DNA from 3 places in the Pseudoalteromonas sp. ASV78 genome. Region 2 is predicted to be linked to each of the others. Evidence: predicted binding sites of a transcription regulator. Region 2 holds the regulator's gene; each other region holds the start of a gene.
The links. The regulator ArgR, encoded in region 2, controls arginine synthesis, uptake and breakdown. The targets are predictions, from matches to a motif close to ANTGAATANNTATTCANT.
Positions count from the first base shown of each region.

Region 1: ACMVDV_RS21645 (arginase family protein) is a predicted target of ArgR. The motif match lies at 1,822-1,839, and genes of this name have one in related genera.
Region 3: ACMVDV_RS15215 (2OG-Fe dioxygenase family protein) is a predicted target of ArgR. The motif match lies at 2,131-2,148, and genes of this name have one in related genera.

Region 1 covers NZ_JBLOPA010000002.1:854,984-860,772, forward strand. Annotated here, with positions in the region: gene ACMVDV_RS21640 (substrate-binding periplasmic protein) at 1-561, opposite strand, end outside; gene ACMVDV_RS21645 (arginase family protein) at 691-1,800, opposite strand; gene udp (uridine phosphorylase) at 2,248-3,003, shown strand; gene cdd (cytidine deaminase) at 2,984-3,904, opposite strand; gene ACMVDV_RS21660 (hypothetical protein) at 3,953-4,330, opposite strand; gene ppc (phosphoenolpyruvate carboxylase) at 4,672-5,789, opposite strand, start outside.
Region 2 covers NZ_JBLOPA010000001.1:2,154,869-2,160,657, reverse strand. Annotated here, with positions in the region: gene ACMVDV_RS09780 (Fe(3+) ABC transporter substrate-binding protein) at 1-535, shown strand, start outside; gene ACMVDV_RS09775 (ABC transporter permease) at 535-2,166, shown strand; gene ACMVDV_RS09770 (ABC transporter ATP-binding protein) at 2,179-3,228, shown strand; gene ACMVDV_RS09765 (Dyp-type peroxidase) at 3,276-4,175, shown strand; gene argR (transcriptional regulator ArgR) at 4,194-4,661, opposite strand; gene mdh (malate dehydrogenase) at 4,885-5,789, shown strand, end outside.
Region 3 covers NZ_JBLOPA010000001.1:3,346,073-3,351,861, forward strand. Annotated here, with positions in the region: gene acnB (bifunctional aconitate hydratase 2/2-methylisocitrate dehydratase) at 1-1,937, shown strand, start outside; gene ACMVDV_RS15215 (2OG-Fe dioxygenase family protein) at 2,317-2,949, shown strand; gene ACMVDV_RS15220 (cysteine desulfurase-like protein) at 2,960-4,192, shown strand; gene ACMVDV_RS15225 (2OG-Fe(II) oxygenase) at 4,407-5,111, opposite strand; gene ACMVDV_RS15230 (acyl-CoA thioesterase) at 5,143-5,541, shown strand; gene glpD (glycerol-3-phosphate dehydrogenase) at 5,549-5,789, opposite strand, start outside.

The DNA of each region.
Region 1 (5,789 bases), on a different contig from region 2:
TTTACGCTGCTCAAACTCGGCTCGCTGTTTAGGAAGTGTCACTAAATCAATACTATTCTTGCGGCTGCTTACAATTTTAAAAATATTATCAAAACTATCAATGGGTAATAAATTTTTACCCTCTTCAAAACCTTGTGATAACAAATATTGATGGCTGTAATTATCTTTAAGTACCGCAATACGATATTGCTTAGCTTGCTCTAAATTTTGCAAGTTAATCTGTTTGGAGTTTAAGGCATAAAAGTAAGTATGCAACTGCGCCAGCTCGGCAATCCACAGTAATTGATCTTCTCGCTCAGGAGAGCGTGATACAGAAAAAATACAGGTTTGTGGATCACGTAGTGCCGTATTAAATGCGGTAGTCCAACTCTTTACTGTAATTGAATAGTCAAGTGATGAAGCCTCAAGCGCTTTGCGCACTTTATCAGCAACATGACCGGTGAGTTGATCTTTATCATTAAGGTACTGCGCGGGCGGAAAATGCTCGGTCACAATATGTAGCTTTGCTACACATTGCCCACTAAAAATAATAAATACTAAATAGATCCATTTACCCACCATTACCTCGCACTATTTAACGTTACGCATCATAACTTTGTGAATGCTTGTTCAATATAGCGTCAATCATCTGATAAGTGAATAAAAAATGAGCCAATGCTGACCCATTTGAAATGTAATAAAACAGCAGCGCTATCGATTCATGGCATTAATTAAAAAAGCGGAGATTTTTGCGCCTTCACGTAGCGTTGTTTCAGAGCTTGATTGGCCAACTAAAGAGCTATCTGTAAAGGGTGCTATTTCCATCATATCAGCGCCGGTGATCGGAAACTCATCCGCTAATGCGACTAAGATATCTAATGCATGCTGTGGTGTTAAACCATTCCCTTCAGGCGTACCGGTTGCTGATGCAAACTCTTCATCTAACGCATCAATATCAAAACTAACGTAAAGCTCATCAACATTATCAGCTTTAAGCTGCGCAATTACCTCTGTTGCTATTGCCTGCGCGCCACGTTCGATAATCTCATGGGCCCAATGTTGTTTTACACCAAAGGTTGATTCCCAATGCTGTTTTGGCTTACCGCTGGAGCGTATACCAAACTGAATTAGATGATGCGGTGCAGGTAAGAACTCTAAAATATGCGTACACCATGAGCCAAAACATAAATCGATGCCTAAACGCTCGACCAATAAGTCTGTGTGCGCATCAAAATGAATAATCGCAGTGCGTTTACCTTGCGCACGCTTGGCTTTTAAATACGCTTTGGTTAGCGGGTAACTAATTGAGTGATCGCCACCAATACCAAAAATACCTTTATCAGTAAACGTTGCATAAAAGCTATCGCACACATCTTCAGTAATTGATAGTGGACTTACGTAATACTCACTGTTTGGGTTGTCGTATAACGCTTTTTGACAATTACTGATTGTTGCATCATTGAGGTATTTATCGTGTAACAGGTGTGGAATAACCCGTACATCCCCTAAATCAAACGACTTAGCCTGAGGCTGCTGATCAATCAAAGTAGAGCGTAAAAATAATGGCCCCCAGTTTGCGCCACGTAAAATACCGCCGCCACAATCAGAGCTAATACCTAAAGTCACCGCTTTATGTTCACTGTGGTTTAGGCTATCAAGTGACTCGCGCCATAAGGTATCGACATTATCTTCTTGTCCATACAGTTTTATGCGCAGTGCTGCTTTACGCTCTTTTGCGGTATTCACCGTAAAAACACCATCTCCTGGTGGGCATAAACAGTGTTCAACTTTACTTTTAAATGTTTGCCATTGTGTGCTCATAACGATTCCTTACTGTGTTCTTTTGCGTAATTATGCAAAAAGAAAGCTGCTAAAAATAAATTTAATAAAAGCTTCATTTGCCATTATCGACTTAGCTAAATGCTCATAACCGAGCCAACAGCGCCTGCTAACAAATGTTTTATATTCATATAAAACATGTAGTTAACCTTTATTTTTTAACAGCGTATAAATTCAAATTATATGCTTAGTAAGATAGATATAGTGTCTACACGGACAAGTCAACCAGCATGGCTATTGCATCGTTCTTCTAGCTGCTTGATTATTCAAATGCAATGAATAAACCTTAATTTATAAAAACGGACATCCGTCCTGTACAGCATTTCGCATTCTGGTAATTATGCTAAATTGACAACGACTGTTTAAAAATTAATGTGGGAATCACGTTAAATTCAAAAGTCATAATTTCAAAAGTAATAAGGCTTCACTATGGAAAAGGTATTTCACTTAGGACTCACTCGTAACGATTTACAAGGTGCAACACTGGCTATTGTGCCGGGCGATCCAGATCGTGCTGCACGTATTTCTACGTTTCTTGAAAACCCAACATGCCTTGCTCAAACCCGTGAGTTTCATGTTTATTTAGGGCAACTCAACGGTCACTCGGTGGTGATCTGCTCAACCGGTATTGGTGGTCCCTCAACTTCCATTGCTGTAGAAGAACTTGCACAATTAGGCGTTGAAACGTTTTTACGTATTGGTACAACGGGCGCTATTCAACCGCATATTAATGAAGGTGACATTTTAATCAGCCAAGCCTCTGTGCGTTTAGATGGCGCAAGTCAGCATTTTGCACCCCTTAGCTTTCCTGCCGTATCAGATTTTTTTGCAACCCAAGCGATGGTTAATGCCTGTGGTCATTTAGGGATTGATTTTCATATTGGAATTACGGCATCAAGTGATACCTTTTACCCGGGGCAAGAGCGTTACGATACCTACTCAGGTTATGTACCAAAAGCGTTTCAAGGTAGTTGTGAAGAATGGCAGAAGCTGGGCGTAATGAACTATGAAATGGAATCGGCAACGTTATTTACCATGTGTGCAGCACTGGGCTTAAAAGCCGCCTGTGTGGCCGGCGTATTAGTTAATCGTACTCGCCAAGAAATCCCCAATGTAGATCACGGCGAGATTGAGAAAAAATCAGTCGCCGTGGTACTTGAAGCTGCTAAATTGCTACTGGCTTAACAGCTAAGCTGATACTTTGCAGTGCCGGTAAGTCAGTATAACTTGCCAGTACTGCTTGGCTTACCGTTAACTGATTTTCTTTCCCTTGCGTTTGTACCAGCTCAATCCCTTTAACAACATCTTTCGTCATCGCCAAGCCGGCTAAATGTAACTGGCTTATCGCACTTTGCAGTGGCGATAAACTAGGGCTATAGGCGGCATTTTCAGCGTAGCGGCCATAAAAATCACCGTTTGCAAAGGTGCTAATTTTTACCGCGCTGTAATTTTCAGAGTAAGGTACATACGCACTAAGCGCACAACTTAGCAAGGTTTTATCCAGTTCAGCAGTTGCAACAAACTGATGCTGTTGTGGAGCGGGATTAAACAAACTATACGGATTGCCTAAATCATTAGGTCCAAAAGCGTAAGGCAGTAAGTCGGCTAATTTAAACTGCTGTTTTGGCAATAGAATATCAAAGCTCTGCGCATCCGCTAATTCATTCATAAATTGACGGCAATAACCACAAGGTGCATCACTGATAGCAATTTTGATAACTTTTTTCGCACCATTAAGCCACGCATTATTAATAGCAGATTGCTCGGCATGAACCACTAAGCTTAATGCTTGCTGGGCAAATTCAACATTCGCGCCAAAATAAAAATGTTGCTCGCCTTGTGAATCGAGGCCGCACACTATTGCCCCTACAAAAAACTGGGAAATAGGTGCAACGGCAAACTGCGCTGCAATAGGAAGACAAGCACGTAATATTGCATCCACTGGCTGATCATGCTGTTGACATAGGGTTGCCACATCAGAGCTGGGTAAAATACCCGCATGGTGTTTTATTATAAGATACAACTGTTGTTGTTGCTCAGCACTGAAGCTAAAAACAGTGCCAGCTTGAGTCGGTGTTGTAGGCATAGACTAGTTTCATAATTGAATGGCTAACTAGTCTAAAAGGTTCAACGCTTAAATGCTAGGCTGATTTACTAACCAATTTTTAGCGCTAGTAAAACAATCGAAATTTTCTGCTTTGAGATCAAAACGTTTTGCCTTTTGTAAAAACAAATCGTGCATAAAACCGTCAAAACTAACGACCCTAGCAATAAAACAACTTGCTAACCAATTTGATACTGCAGGCATTATCGTTAGCAAATCACTGGCCGGAAATTTATGCGTCAACTCAGAAACATCAACGAGTAATTTATTACTGCCGTAAATAACTACATACTGCTGGGCTATTTGATAAAAGTTCATCACATCCTGTGCACTTGCCGTCCCTCTGAGCGTCATCATAATTAATGACGTGGATGCATCATACGTGATGCAAGTAGACACATTTGACATTTTACTACTCGGTAATTAATACACTTGCCATAGAGGCAAAACTGCGCACATTCTAGATAAAAAAACACTACAGTCAATATCTAACAATAAATCAGGTCAGACCAGGTTGATAATTCAAACTAAAGGATGTCTTTTGGTGCTAAAAAAACACCTTATTATAACCAAGTTATAACCTGCAACAGCTTAACGATAGGGCGTTTAATGGGGATAAATATAACTTACTTAGGAATATATGCGCCGAACCTTACCAGCACGGCGCACGGTTTGTGATCACTTTACCAACTAATGGACCCTCACGCTGTTAAATACCGCAAAGAAGTCCACACTTAATTATTAACTAATCAACCGGTATTACGCATACCTGCAGCAATCCCTGTCATAGTGATCATTAAGGCATTATCAATGTCACCTGAGCTACCTTCTGCCGCTTCGCGTGAACGCTTAAGCAGCTCCACTTGCAACACATTAAGTGGATCCGTGTACGGGTTACGCAAGCCAATAGACTCTTTGATCCACGGTTGATCAGCCAGTAAGCTTTGCTGCGGGCTTAATGATTGCACCAGTGCAATCGCCTGTTTAAGCTCTTGGCGCAGTTTATCGCCTAATGGCTTATATTGCTCCTCAACCAACGCATCATCATAATGCGCACTTAACCAACAGTCCGCTTTACTAAATACCATTTCCAGCATTTCTAAGCGGGCACGGAAAAACGGCCATTGTTGACTCATTTCATTAAGTGTCGCTACGCCGTACTTTTCAAGTGCAGCTTGTAACCCCGTTAAAGCACCTAACCATGCTGGCAACATGAGACGATTTTGACTCCATGCAAAAATCCACGGAATAGCCCGCAGGCTTTCAACGCCACCATGCGGATTACGTTTTGCAGGGCGCGAGCCTAGTGGTAATTTTGACAACTCTTGTTCAGGAGTGGCCATTCTAAAGTAAGGTACAAAGTCTTCATCAAAACGCACCACATTACGATAATGCTCGCATGATTTTTCGCTGATCAGCGCCATCACATCACGCCATTGCTCTTTAGGCTCTGGCGGCGGCAGTAAATTACTTTCAAGCACCGCACCGGCGTAAATATTTAAGCTTTCAAGGGCAACATTTGGCAAACCAAATTTAAAGCGGATCATTTCCCCTTGCTCAGTAACACGCAGGCCACCTTTGAGTGAACCTGGTGGCTGCGAGCGCAGGGCTTGCGCAGCAGGTGCGCCACCACGGCCTACTGTGCCACCACGACCGTGGAATAACACTAATTCTATACCGCGCTGCTCTGCCAGTTGCACTAGTTTATCCATCGCCTCATACTGTGCCCAACCTGCAGCCATCATACCCGCATCTTTGGCTGAATCTGAGTAACCTATCATCACGTTTTGTATGCCTTCAGCTTGACCTCGGTACCAGTTATTATCTAATAATTGGGTGATAACATCGCTGCCTGCGTTTAAGTCAT
Region 2 (5,789 bases):
GCACCCTTATAACTTGGGATTGGTAGCATCAATGATCGCTCATCATGGTGAAGCTCAAACCAAAAAATGGCTTGAAGGGGTGAAAGCAAATTTAGTGCGTAAACCACAAGGCAATGACCGCGGACAAGTAAAAGCAGTAAAAGAAGGTCTATGCGATTTGGCGCTGGGCAATAGTTATTATTTTGGCAAAATGATTGAAGATCCTGAGCAAAAATCATGGGCAGATGCAGTGCACATTAACTTTCCTAATCAAGATAACAGAGGCTCACATATTAATGTCTCTGGTGTGGTTATGACCAAGTACGCTAAAAACCCAGAAAATGCCTTGAAACTTATCGAGTATATGACCGACAATAAGGCGCAAAACATGTACGCTTCGGTCAATATGGAATATCCGGTAAAACCGGGCGTTGAATTATCAAGCTTAGTAGCATCGTGGGGCAGCTTCAAGGAAGACAGTTTAGCGCTTGATGAAATTAGCAAATATCGTCCTTTAGCACTTAAGCTAATCGATGAGGTGAAGTTCGATCTTTAATGAGTTTTAAATTCTCGCTGTCACGATGGCAGTTTTCTGCGTGGGTTATTGGCATACTGCTAATAACCCCGTTATGTTTTTTGTTGGTTGAATCTCTGCAAGGTGATTCCGAGGTGTTTAGTCACCTCTGGGATACCGTGCTGTGGGATTATACTCGCAATACACTGTTACTTATTTTAGGGGTTGGCGTTGTTAGTTGCCTTATCGCTTTGCCACTGGGTTGGTTAACAGCTTATTGTGATTTCCCAGGCCGTAGGCAATTTGAATGGGCGTTAATGCTGCCCTTAGCAATGCCAACGTATATTATCGCCTATGTTTATACTGACTTGTTTGATTACGCTGGGCCGGTGCAAATAGCACTGCGAGACTGGTTTGATTGGCAATCTCCCTCCGATTATTGGTTCTTTGATATCCGTACTTTACCAGGGGCAATTATGATGATTGCTTTAGTGCTATACCCGTACCTGTATTTGATTTTTAAAACGGCACTACGTGAGCAATCATTTAAGTTAGTACAGGCGAGTCAGTTAATGGGATTATCACCTAAGCAGAGTTTTTTCAAAGTAAGTTTACCACTTGCGCGGGGGGCGATTGTAGCAGGACTGACGTTGATCAGTATGGAGGCAATGGCTGATTTTGCCACGGTAAATTACTTTGCTGTAAGTACCTTAACAACCGCGGTATACGATACCTGGTTAGGCTATTATTCATTAACGGCAGCAGCAAAAATCTCAGCAATTATGCTGCTTATTTTATTTTTAGTGTTGACGATGGAACGCTACAGTCGTCGTAATCAAGCGGTATTTGAACGCCAATCGGGCGTTAATAGTGATACGTTATATAACTTAACAGGCAAAAGCGCTTGGTTAGCAACGGGGCTTTGTTGTGTGGTGCTGTTTTTTGCTTTTGTATTACCGATTGCGGTGTTGATTGGATATGCTATTTCGTATGCTGATCAAGCGTGGAATAGTGCCTTTTTCCTTTATGCGTGGCACAGCTTTAAAGTCGCGATTATTGTCTGTGTTGTAACAATTACACTGAGTTTATTAGTGGTGTTTTATCAACGTATCGCTAAGCAAGCGTATCCGCTTATTCCAGGGCGCTTAGCCAGCACTGGCTACGCATTACCCGGTACAGTATTGGCGATAGCAGTGTTGTTACCTTTAACCTTGCTCGATGATAAATTAAACGCTTGGTTCGAGCCGATGGGCATTACACCAGGGTTATTATTGAGTGGTACTTTGTTTGCTATAGTTTTTGCTTATGTGGTGCGCTTCTATGCCATTGCTCACGGTGCTGTTGAAGCAAGCTTTATGCGGATCAGTCCATCGCTTGATATGGCCAGTCAATCAATGGGTAAAAGCCAAGGCCAAACATTGCGTAAGGTGCATATTCCGTTATTACGGCGCGGCATTCTAACCGCCGCACTGTTGGTTTTCATTGAGTGCATGAAAGAGTTACCAGCCGCTTTGTTATTAAGACCGTTTAATTTCGAAACGCTAGCCACCCATGTTTTTCAGTATGTCAGTGATGAGCAATTAGAGCTAGCCTCAATTTCAGCGTTAGCAATCGTGATGGTGGGGCTAGTGCCTTTGTATTTTGTTAATCGCTCGATGGAGCAACGTAGCTAAATGAGAAGTTAAATGAGCAGTTTAGTGTTAGAAAATTTATCGTATCGGTATAACGGCACTGCAGTCATTGAGGGCTTGGGTTTAACCGTCGCAAAAGATGAAATTGTCTGCTTACTTGGTGCCAGTGGTTGCGGCAAAACTACCACCTTAAAAGCGATTGCAGGGCTGATAACAGCCAAGCATGGCAAGGTATTTATCGATGGCAAGTTAGTCAGTGATGAGCATACATTTTTAGCGCCAGAGTACCGAAATATCGGTATGATGTTTCAAGATTATGCGCTATTTCCACATTTAACAGTGGCTGACAATATTGCCTTTGGCTTAACAAACATGAGCAAAGCGCAAAAACAACACCGTGTAAGTGAAATGCTTGAGTTAGTGCATTTAGTTGGCTGTGCTAAACGCTTTCCTCATCAGTTATCGGGTGGTCAGCAGCAACGCGTGGCAATTGCCAGAGCGCTGGCTTACAACCCTAGTTTATTGTTATTAGATGAACCGTTTTCAAATATTGATACCCAAGTACGCTTTGAACTTATTGCTGATATTCGACGTATTATCAAAAATCAGCAAGTATCCGCTGTATTTGTCACCCATTCCAAAGAAGAGGCGTTTGCATTTGCCGATACGTTAGCGATTATGGATTGCGGTAAAATTGCTCAACAAGGCACGCCAGAGCAGCTTTTTAATGCGCCAAACTCAAAGGTAGTTGCAGAATTTCTTGGTCAGGGCATATACTTAGACGCAGAAGTATTAACAGCAACTGAATACAGTACTGCTTTTGGCCGAGTTACATCATTAATTGCACATAGCCATGCAAAGCACGTTGGGCAGCTCTATGTTCGTCCACATCATCTTGAGTTAATGCCTTTGCAATCACAAAGCAGTAATGCAAACACGGTGACTATATTAAATCGTCGTTTTGTTGGCTCGCATTTTGTGTATAAGGTCATCATTGATGGGCAAGAAATTGATGTTGCTGCTCAGTTGGGTCAATCATTTTTAGTCAATGATGATGTAACTATAAGAATAACACCGCACACGGTTAACTTTTTCGCTGAATAACTACATTCGCGTTCTGCCGTGTAGGACATTTGAGTTAAGGAAATACCATGGCGCAAGCGCAGTCAGGGATTTGTGCTGAAGCAAACTTGCACGGTTTACATTTATTTTTTAATGTACTTGATGGCCACGATGAGTCATTACGCAAAAAATTAAAATATGTGAGTGCTATTCAAGATGAGTTTTCAGATCAGTTTTCTGAATCTATGCTCTCTAGTGTGGTTGCTGTCGGCGCACAGTATTGGCCACATATTTTGCCAGAGTTTCTGCCGAGTCAATTACAGAGTTTTCCTAACATTACCCATAGCGATCATGTTATGGGCGCGCAGCCGTTTGATTTGTTTGTGCAAATTCGTTCCGACAGAGAAGATGTGAATCATCTGTTTGCATTGCAAGTACTGAAATTATTCTCCCCTGATGTTGAACTCGTTGAGCAGGTAAGAAACTTTCGTTTTCTCGATGGCCGCGATTTTAATGGTTTTATCCTCGGTGGCGATACTCCGCACGGCCGCCAAAAACGTCTCACTGCGTTAATTAATAAGCCTAATCACTTTGAAGATCAGGGCAGTTATGTGCATATACAACGTTATAAACATGACCTGAGTGTATGGCAAAATCTACCATTGAGCGAACAAGAACAAATAATGGGCCGTACGCGCTTAGATAACAATTTAATAGTCCCCGCGCTGGAAAATAGCCATGCAGTTCGCACCGAGCTTAAAAATGAGCAGGGTCAACCACTGCAATTAAATCAAAACATGCCTTATGGTGATGTCTATGAGCAGGGAATATTAGCGATCAGTTATGCGGCGCTAGGTAATGCATTTGAGCAAATGCTATTGAGTCGCTTGGGGCAGGGCGATTGCTATGACCATTGGCTGGATTTTACTCAAGCCGATATGGGCTCTGCATTTTTCGCCCCATCAATTAGCTTTTTAAAGCAGTTGTAACGGTTTGAATTGGTAGATTTATACCGTATCAAATAAAATACGCACGCGTTCGAGGGTTACGTCAATCTCGGAAATTTTTGCAGGGGCGATAAAAATCGTATCGTCTCCAGCGATAGTGCCAAGCACACCATCCGCTTTACCTAATGAATCTAATAAACGGGCGATCAGCTGTGCAGCGCCTGGGCTGGTGCGAATGATGATCATCATTTCGTTGTGCATAATATCAATCACTAACTGACGTAACGGGCTTTTTGCCGTAGGTACGCCCATTTCAGCAGGTAAACAATAGACCATTTCTTGTTTGGCATTACGAGTGCGTACCGCGCCAAACTTGCTTAACATCCGCGACACTTTACTTTGACTGATATTATCAAAGCCTTGCTCTTTTAGGGCGTCAACAATTTCACCTTGTGAACCAAAGTTTTCTTCTTTTAAAAGTGCTTTAAAGGCCTTTACTAATGCTTCTTGTTTATCTTGATGTTGCATATTATAGGTTCTTATTCATAAGTGATGCGCTAATTGTACACAATGTTGCATACTTATGCAGTAGTTGTTTGCTTTTGCGCTGGGTTTTAGTGCTGTAAACCTGCAAGTTTACAACTATGGTCTAAATTATACGTGAAATAAGCAGGATAAATTTGTCTTTAGGCGTTAATTTCATTATCTTAGTGCCACAAATATTTTCTACCTTAAATTACGGAGAATTCCAATGAAAGTTGCTGTATTAGGTGCTGCTGGCGGTATCGGCCAAGCGTTGTCTTTATTATTAAAAACAGGCTTACCAGCTGGTTCTGAATTATCACTTTATGATGTTGCTCCAGTTGTTCCTGGTGTTGCTGTTGATCTTTCTCACATCCCAACTGACGTTAAAGTTGCAGGTTTTGGTGCTGATGCATTAGATCAAGCGTTAACTGGTTGTGATATCGTGCTTATCCCTGCTGGCATGCCACGTAAGCCTGGTATGGACCGCGCTGATTTATTCAATGTAAATGCTGGTATTATTAAAACATTAGCAGAAGGCATTGTTGCTAACTGTCCTAAAGCACTCGTGGGTATTATCACTAACCCAGTAAATGGTACTGTGCCAATTGTTGCTGAAGTATTCAAAAAAGCGGGTACTTACGATGCTAAACGTGTTTTCGGTATCACCACTCTTGATGTGATCCGTTCTGAAGCATTTGTAGCTGAGCTTAAAGGTGTTGATGTTGCAACTGTGAAAGTACCAGTAATTGGTGGTCACTCAGGTACAACGATTCTTCCGCTTCTTTCTCAAGTTGAAGGTGTTACTTTCACTGCTGATGAAGTTGCTGCACTTACTCCTCGTATCCAAAATGCTGGTACTGAAGTAGTTAACGCTAAAGCGGGCGGTGGTTCTGCAACATTATCAATGGGTGCTGCTGCTGCTCGTTTTTGTATGTCTTTAGTTAAAGGCTTACAAGGTGAAGACGTAGTAGATTACGCATACGTTGCTGTTGAAAATGGCGATGCTGCATACTTTGCACACCCAGTACGTTTAGGTAAAAACGGCGTAGAAGAAATTCTTTCTTACGGCGAGTTAAGCGCATTTGAACAGCAAGCTAAAAACGACATGCTTGATACGCTGAAAAAAGACAT
Region 3 (5,789 bases), 1.2 Mb from region 2:
CACAACTGGAAGAATTAAAAACGCAAGGACTGCCACTTGCCTACGTTGGTGATGTTGTTGGTACTGGATCTTCTCGTAAGTCTGCTACTAACTCGGTGCTTTGGTTTATGGGCGATGATATTCCGTTCGTACCGAACAAGCGCGTTGGTGGTGTATGTTTAGGTAATAAAATTGCGCCAATCTTCTTTAACACTATGGAAGATTCAGGTGCATTACCAATCGAACTAAATGTTGATGAACTTAACATGGGTGAGCAAATCGATATCTATCCGTATGAAGGTGTTGTGAAGCGCCATGGTACTGATGACGTTATCTCTACATTCGAACTTAAATCAGAAGTAATTCTTGATGAAGTTCGCGCTGGTGGTCGTATTCCACTGATCATTGGTCGTGGTTTAACAGATAAAGCACGCACATCACTTGGCTTAGGTGCAATTGATGTATTTAAAGTGCCAGCAGTAATGGAGCTGTCTGATAAAGGCTTCACGCTTGCACAAAAAATGGTTGGTAAAGCATGTAACGTTGCAGGCATTCGCCCAGGCCAATACTGTGAGCCTAAAATGACGACTGTTGGCTCGCAAGATACAACTGGTCCTATGACTCGCGATGAGCTTAAGGATTTAGCCTGTTTAGGTTTCTCTGCTGATTTAACAATGCAGTCTTTCTGTCATACATCAGCTTACCCTAAGCCTATTGATGTAAACACCCATCATACCCTTCCTGATTTCATCATGAACCGTGGCGGTGTATCACTTCGCCCTGGTGATGGTGTTATTCATTCATGGTTAAACCGGATGTTATTACCAGATACTGTAGGTACGGGTGGTGATTCGCATACACGCTTTCCATTAGGTATTTCATTCCCTGCAGGTTCAGGTGCAGTGGCATTTGCAGCCGCAACAGGTGTAATGCCACTTGATATGCCGGAGTCAATCTTGGTACGTTTTAAAGGTGAAATGCAAGCTGGTATCACGCTACGTGACCTTGTGCATGCAATCCCTTACTTCGCTATCAAAGAAGGTCTACTGACTGTTGAGAAGAAAGGTAAAATCAACGAATTCTCTGGTCGTGTACTAGAAATCGAAGGTGTTGAGCACTTAACGGTTGAGCAAGCATTTGAGCTTTCTGATGCATCAGCAGAGCGTTCAGCGGCAGGTTGTACTGTTAAGCTTTCAAAAGAGTCGATTGCTGAATACTTAGAATCAAACATTGTAATGCTTAAGTGGATGATCTCTGAAGGCTACGGCGATGTACGCACTATTGAACGTCGTATTAATGCAATGCAAGACTGGTTAGCAAACCCAGAACTAATGGAAGCTGATGCAGATGCTGAGTATAAGCACGTACTAGAGATTGACTTAGCCGATATCAAAGAGCCAATTCTATGTGCGCCAAATGATCCTGATGATGCACGTTTATTATCTGATGTGACGGGCGAGAAAATCGATGAGGTATTTATCGGTTCTTGTATGACGAATATTGGTCACTTCCGTGCTGCGGGTAAACTACTTGATGGTTTCTCAGGGCGTATTCCAACGCAACTTTGGGTTGCACCACCGACTAAGATGGATAAAGATCAACTTACCGACGAAGGTTATTACGGTATCTTTGGTCGTGTAGGTGCTCGTATTGAAACTCCAGGGTGTTCACTGTGTATGGGTAACCAAGCCCGTGTTGCAGATAAAGCAACTGTGGTTTCTACTTCTACGCGTAACTTCCCGAACCGCTTAGGTAATGGTGCAAATGTATTCTTAGCGTCAGCAGAACTTGCAGCCGTAGCTGCGATTTTAGGTAAGTTACCAACACCAGCTGAATACCAACAGTATGCAGCGAAAATCAATGCAACAGCAGCTGATACTTATCGTTATTTGAACTTCCATCGCATGCCTGCTTACACTAAAAAAGCAGACAACGTGATAATCCAACAAGCAGTTTAATTTTAACTAGTTTGTACATAAAAAGCCTGTTTTGCAGGCTTTTTTATTAAATATTATCTGTATGTAGTGAACATTAAGAAGGGTGGGCTATAACCCACCTTACCAGCCTAGTACTAAGTTGAACTTATACTCGAAGGTTGCAAAATCAATATGAGGTTGATTGGACGCTTTAAGTGTTTTTGTTATTGATGTTTATAAATAGAAATTCAATCGGTTATTTTGTTGTTAGATTAAAATTTCATTATGATGATATTTTAGATCTTAAAATTCTACTTTAACCTCGCTTTAATCAAGTAAAGACGCAAAAAATCCTCTCTATTTGCATTAAAATCCCTTCATTATTTATGAGTTAATCCTCTTATTTTTAGGCGAGATTTTTATGACAGCATTAAACAACCAGAACCTATTACAACTTCGCTTTGTAAACCAAGCTCATATTGAGGCTGTTAAGCCATCGTTTGCTAATCTTCCGGCTAACCCGTATGCCGACGGTGCGTTTCGTAAACGCCGCTATTCAGTAATTAAAGTGCAAAATGATGAACTTGTTTTACAAGCCACGAAAGCCTTTGTACAAGATGATTCAATCAATACTTTCCAAGGTAATGTTGAGCGCACTTACGAAAATTTAGAGCCGAGTTTATTGGCAAGCGAAGGGATGAAAAGTATCGTCAATGAGTTTCGTGCCATTACCGGGATAGACGAAGAGCGTGATATTGAAATTCATCAATTTCGTATGCTTGCTATTGAAAGTGATACGCCACCTGCACCAGAAGGTATTCACCAAGATGGCTTTGATCACGTTTGTATTTGTGGTGTATCTCACGAAAACTTAGAAGGTGGTGAGTTGTTGGTGTACGAAAACAAGCAAGCTGAGCCTTGTTTTAAAATGGAAATTAAAGACGGTATGTTTGCATTAATCAATGACCGTGAAGTTTGGCATAACGCAACACCAATGAATAAAATTGATGACACAAAAGCGGGTTATCTTGACTGCTTCGTACTGACAGCTTAAAGGAATAGCAATGAACTTAACACAATTACGCCGCCAATTTCCGGCCCTAATGCAGCAAGTAGCTGGTAAGTCACCAATATTTTTAGATGGCCCGGGTGGCTCACAAGTACCACAGCCTGTTTTGAGTGCAATGTCGGCTTATTTAGGTTATTACAACTCGAATTTAGGCGGGGCATTTTTTTCGAGTGAAAAAACCGTTGAGTTAATGGCTGATGCGCGCCAAGCGGCTGCTGATTTACTTAATTCCCCATCGCGCGATCAAATTGTATTCGGTGCGAATATGACTAGCCTTACTTTTAGCTTTAGCCGTGCGATTTCTCGTGATTGGCAAGCGGGTGATGAGATTATCGTGACCAATGCAGATCACTTCTCAAATGTATCCTCTTGGCAACAAGCTGCAGAAGATAAAGGCGCGAAGGTTAATACTGTATTGATTAACGAAGCTGATTGCAGCTTAGATTTAGCGCATTTTTCCAGCTTACTGAGTACTAAAACCAAATTAGTAGCAGTTACTTATGCATCAAACACTACCGGCTCTATAAACGACATTAAACGTATTGTTGAAATGGCTCATAGCGTAGGTGCTTTGGTGTATGTGGATGCTGTGCATTATGCGCCACATGAGCTGATTGATGTGCAAGCACTTGATTGTGATTTTTTGGCCTGCTCTGCGTATAAGTTTTTCGGCCCACATTTAGGGGTGGTGTACGGTAAGCGTGAGCACCTTGAAGGATTTAGACCATACAAAGTCGAGCCTGCCAAAGATGTTATTCCTGGGCGCTGGGAAACCGGCACGCAAAGCTTTGAAGCACTCGCAGGTTTAATTGCAGCTGTAGATTATATTGCTGCGATCAGCGAGCTTGATGATGGCCACACACGCCGTGAAAAACTCGCTGTTGCTTTTACTAAAACTAAACAACATGAAATGGCGTTAAGTGAGTACTTCCTTACTCGATTAGTTAACTATCCTAAGATCAAACTATTTGGTATTGATGATTTAGATCGTTTAGCTGAACGTACTCCCACTTTTGCGTTAACCTTTGCAGGGCTTGAGCCACGTCAGGTGTCTGAGTTTTTAGGTAAGCAACATGTATGTGTGTGGGATGGTAACTTCTACGCGCAAGGCTTATGCAAGCAATTAGGTGTATTGGATACTGGCGGCGTGGTACGCATTGGTTGCATGCACTACAACACCATCGCAGAGATGGACACTTTGTTTAACTTGTTTGATGAGCTGATTTGAAGCTGTCAGCTATAAGCCGTCAGCTTTCAGTTTAATGCAAATCTGCACTTTAATTATTGTTTATTAAAGTGCAAATACTTGACAGTAGTCAGCAGTTAGTTAATTTTTGACCGCTGACCGCTGACCGCTGACCGCTGACCGCTGACCGCTGACCGCTGACCGCTGACCGCTGACCGCTGACCGCTGACCGCTGACCGCTGACCGCTGACCGCTTTTAGGCCTGTGGCTGCCCGTATATTTGCTCTGCGCGGTTAAACAGCACCCATGAGGTTAAAATATATTTATCATTCGACACTGGCTTATTACCGCGATGAGTATGAGTGAAGTAGCCTGGGGCAATTACCATAGTGCCTTTTTTCGGGGCTATCTTACGATTTTGATAATAAAACTCGGTTTCACCGCCTTCTTCAACATCGTTTAAATAAAACATAAATAACAATACTCGATGCAGCGCTTCGTTATGCTGTAACTGTGGGTACACTTCACTGTGCCAATATGGGTAGCCGCCTTTATTTACCTCATATTTTTGCGCTTGGATATTACCGAGTCGAAAAATTTGCTGTACCAATAAAGGTAACTGCGGTTTACCTACCTCGTCAAAATTAGCTTGGGTTAAATCAACCGGTTGCCCTGTTTTTGGGTGATACACTTTTAAACCAAACGCCCCAATCATTATAAAAATATGTTCTTCAATGTAGTTAAAAACATATTGTGCAGTGGTTTGTTGAATATGTTTTAATTGCTCAGCGTATTCAGGGTGATTGTTTAAGTGTAAGTCGTGGCTATCTTTTTTATTAAGATCTATGCCGCCCGATGTCATCCCTTGTTTTATATGCGGGCTTTGCGAAAAGGTGGTGATAAAGTTATCGCAAAAGTCATTACTGAGCGCGTTGTTATACACGCGGATAAAGTCCGTCATGAGTTACCTGTTTAATTATTATTGGATTATTATGTTTACTGAAAAAGTGATGCCGCGCTTTAGCGAAACGGATGCACTCGGACACATCAACAATACCGTACTCCCTGTTTGGTTTGAAGCCGCACGTGCGCCTATTTTTAAATTTTTTACCCCCGATTTAAACCCGCACGACTGGAAGCTTATTATTGCTAAGATTGAGGTGTCGTTTGTAGGAGAGTTGTTTTACTCGCATGAAGTGACGATTAACACCAGCATAGAGCAGATTGGTAATAGTTCATTTGTGCTTCGCCAAGAGGCGTGGCAGCAAGATAAATGCTGCGCCATTGGTAAAACGGTGCTGGTACGTTATGACTTTGCCAGCAAAACAAAGCAAACACTTTCGGCTGATGAAAAGGCCGCATTGAGCGATCATCTTATTGCAACTAGTTAATAGCAGCTTAGCTTTGACAAGCTGGGTGTTTAGTTAAATATTGCCCCAGTGCAACCACTTGTTTTTGATTAAAGCGCAGTCCAAGTTTTGTTCTGCGCCACAATATATCTGCGCTGGTTCTTGCCCATTCATGATTGACTAAGTAATCAACTTCTTGCGTATACAGGCCATGACCAAAGTGATAGCCTAAATCGCCCAGAGCTTGGCTGTTACCCAGTAATTGATAACTAAGCGTGCCATAACTGCGA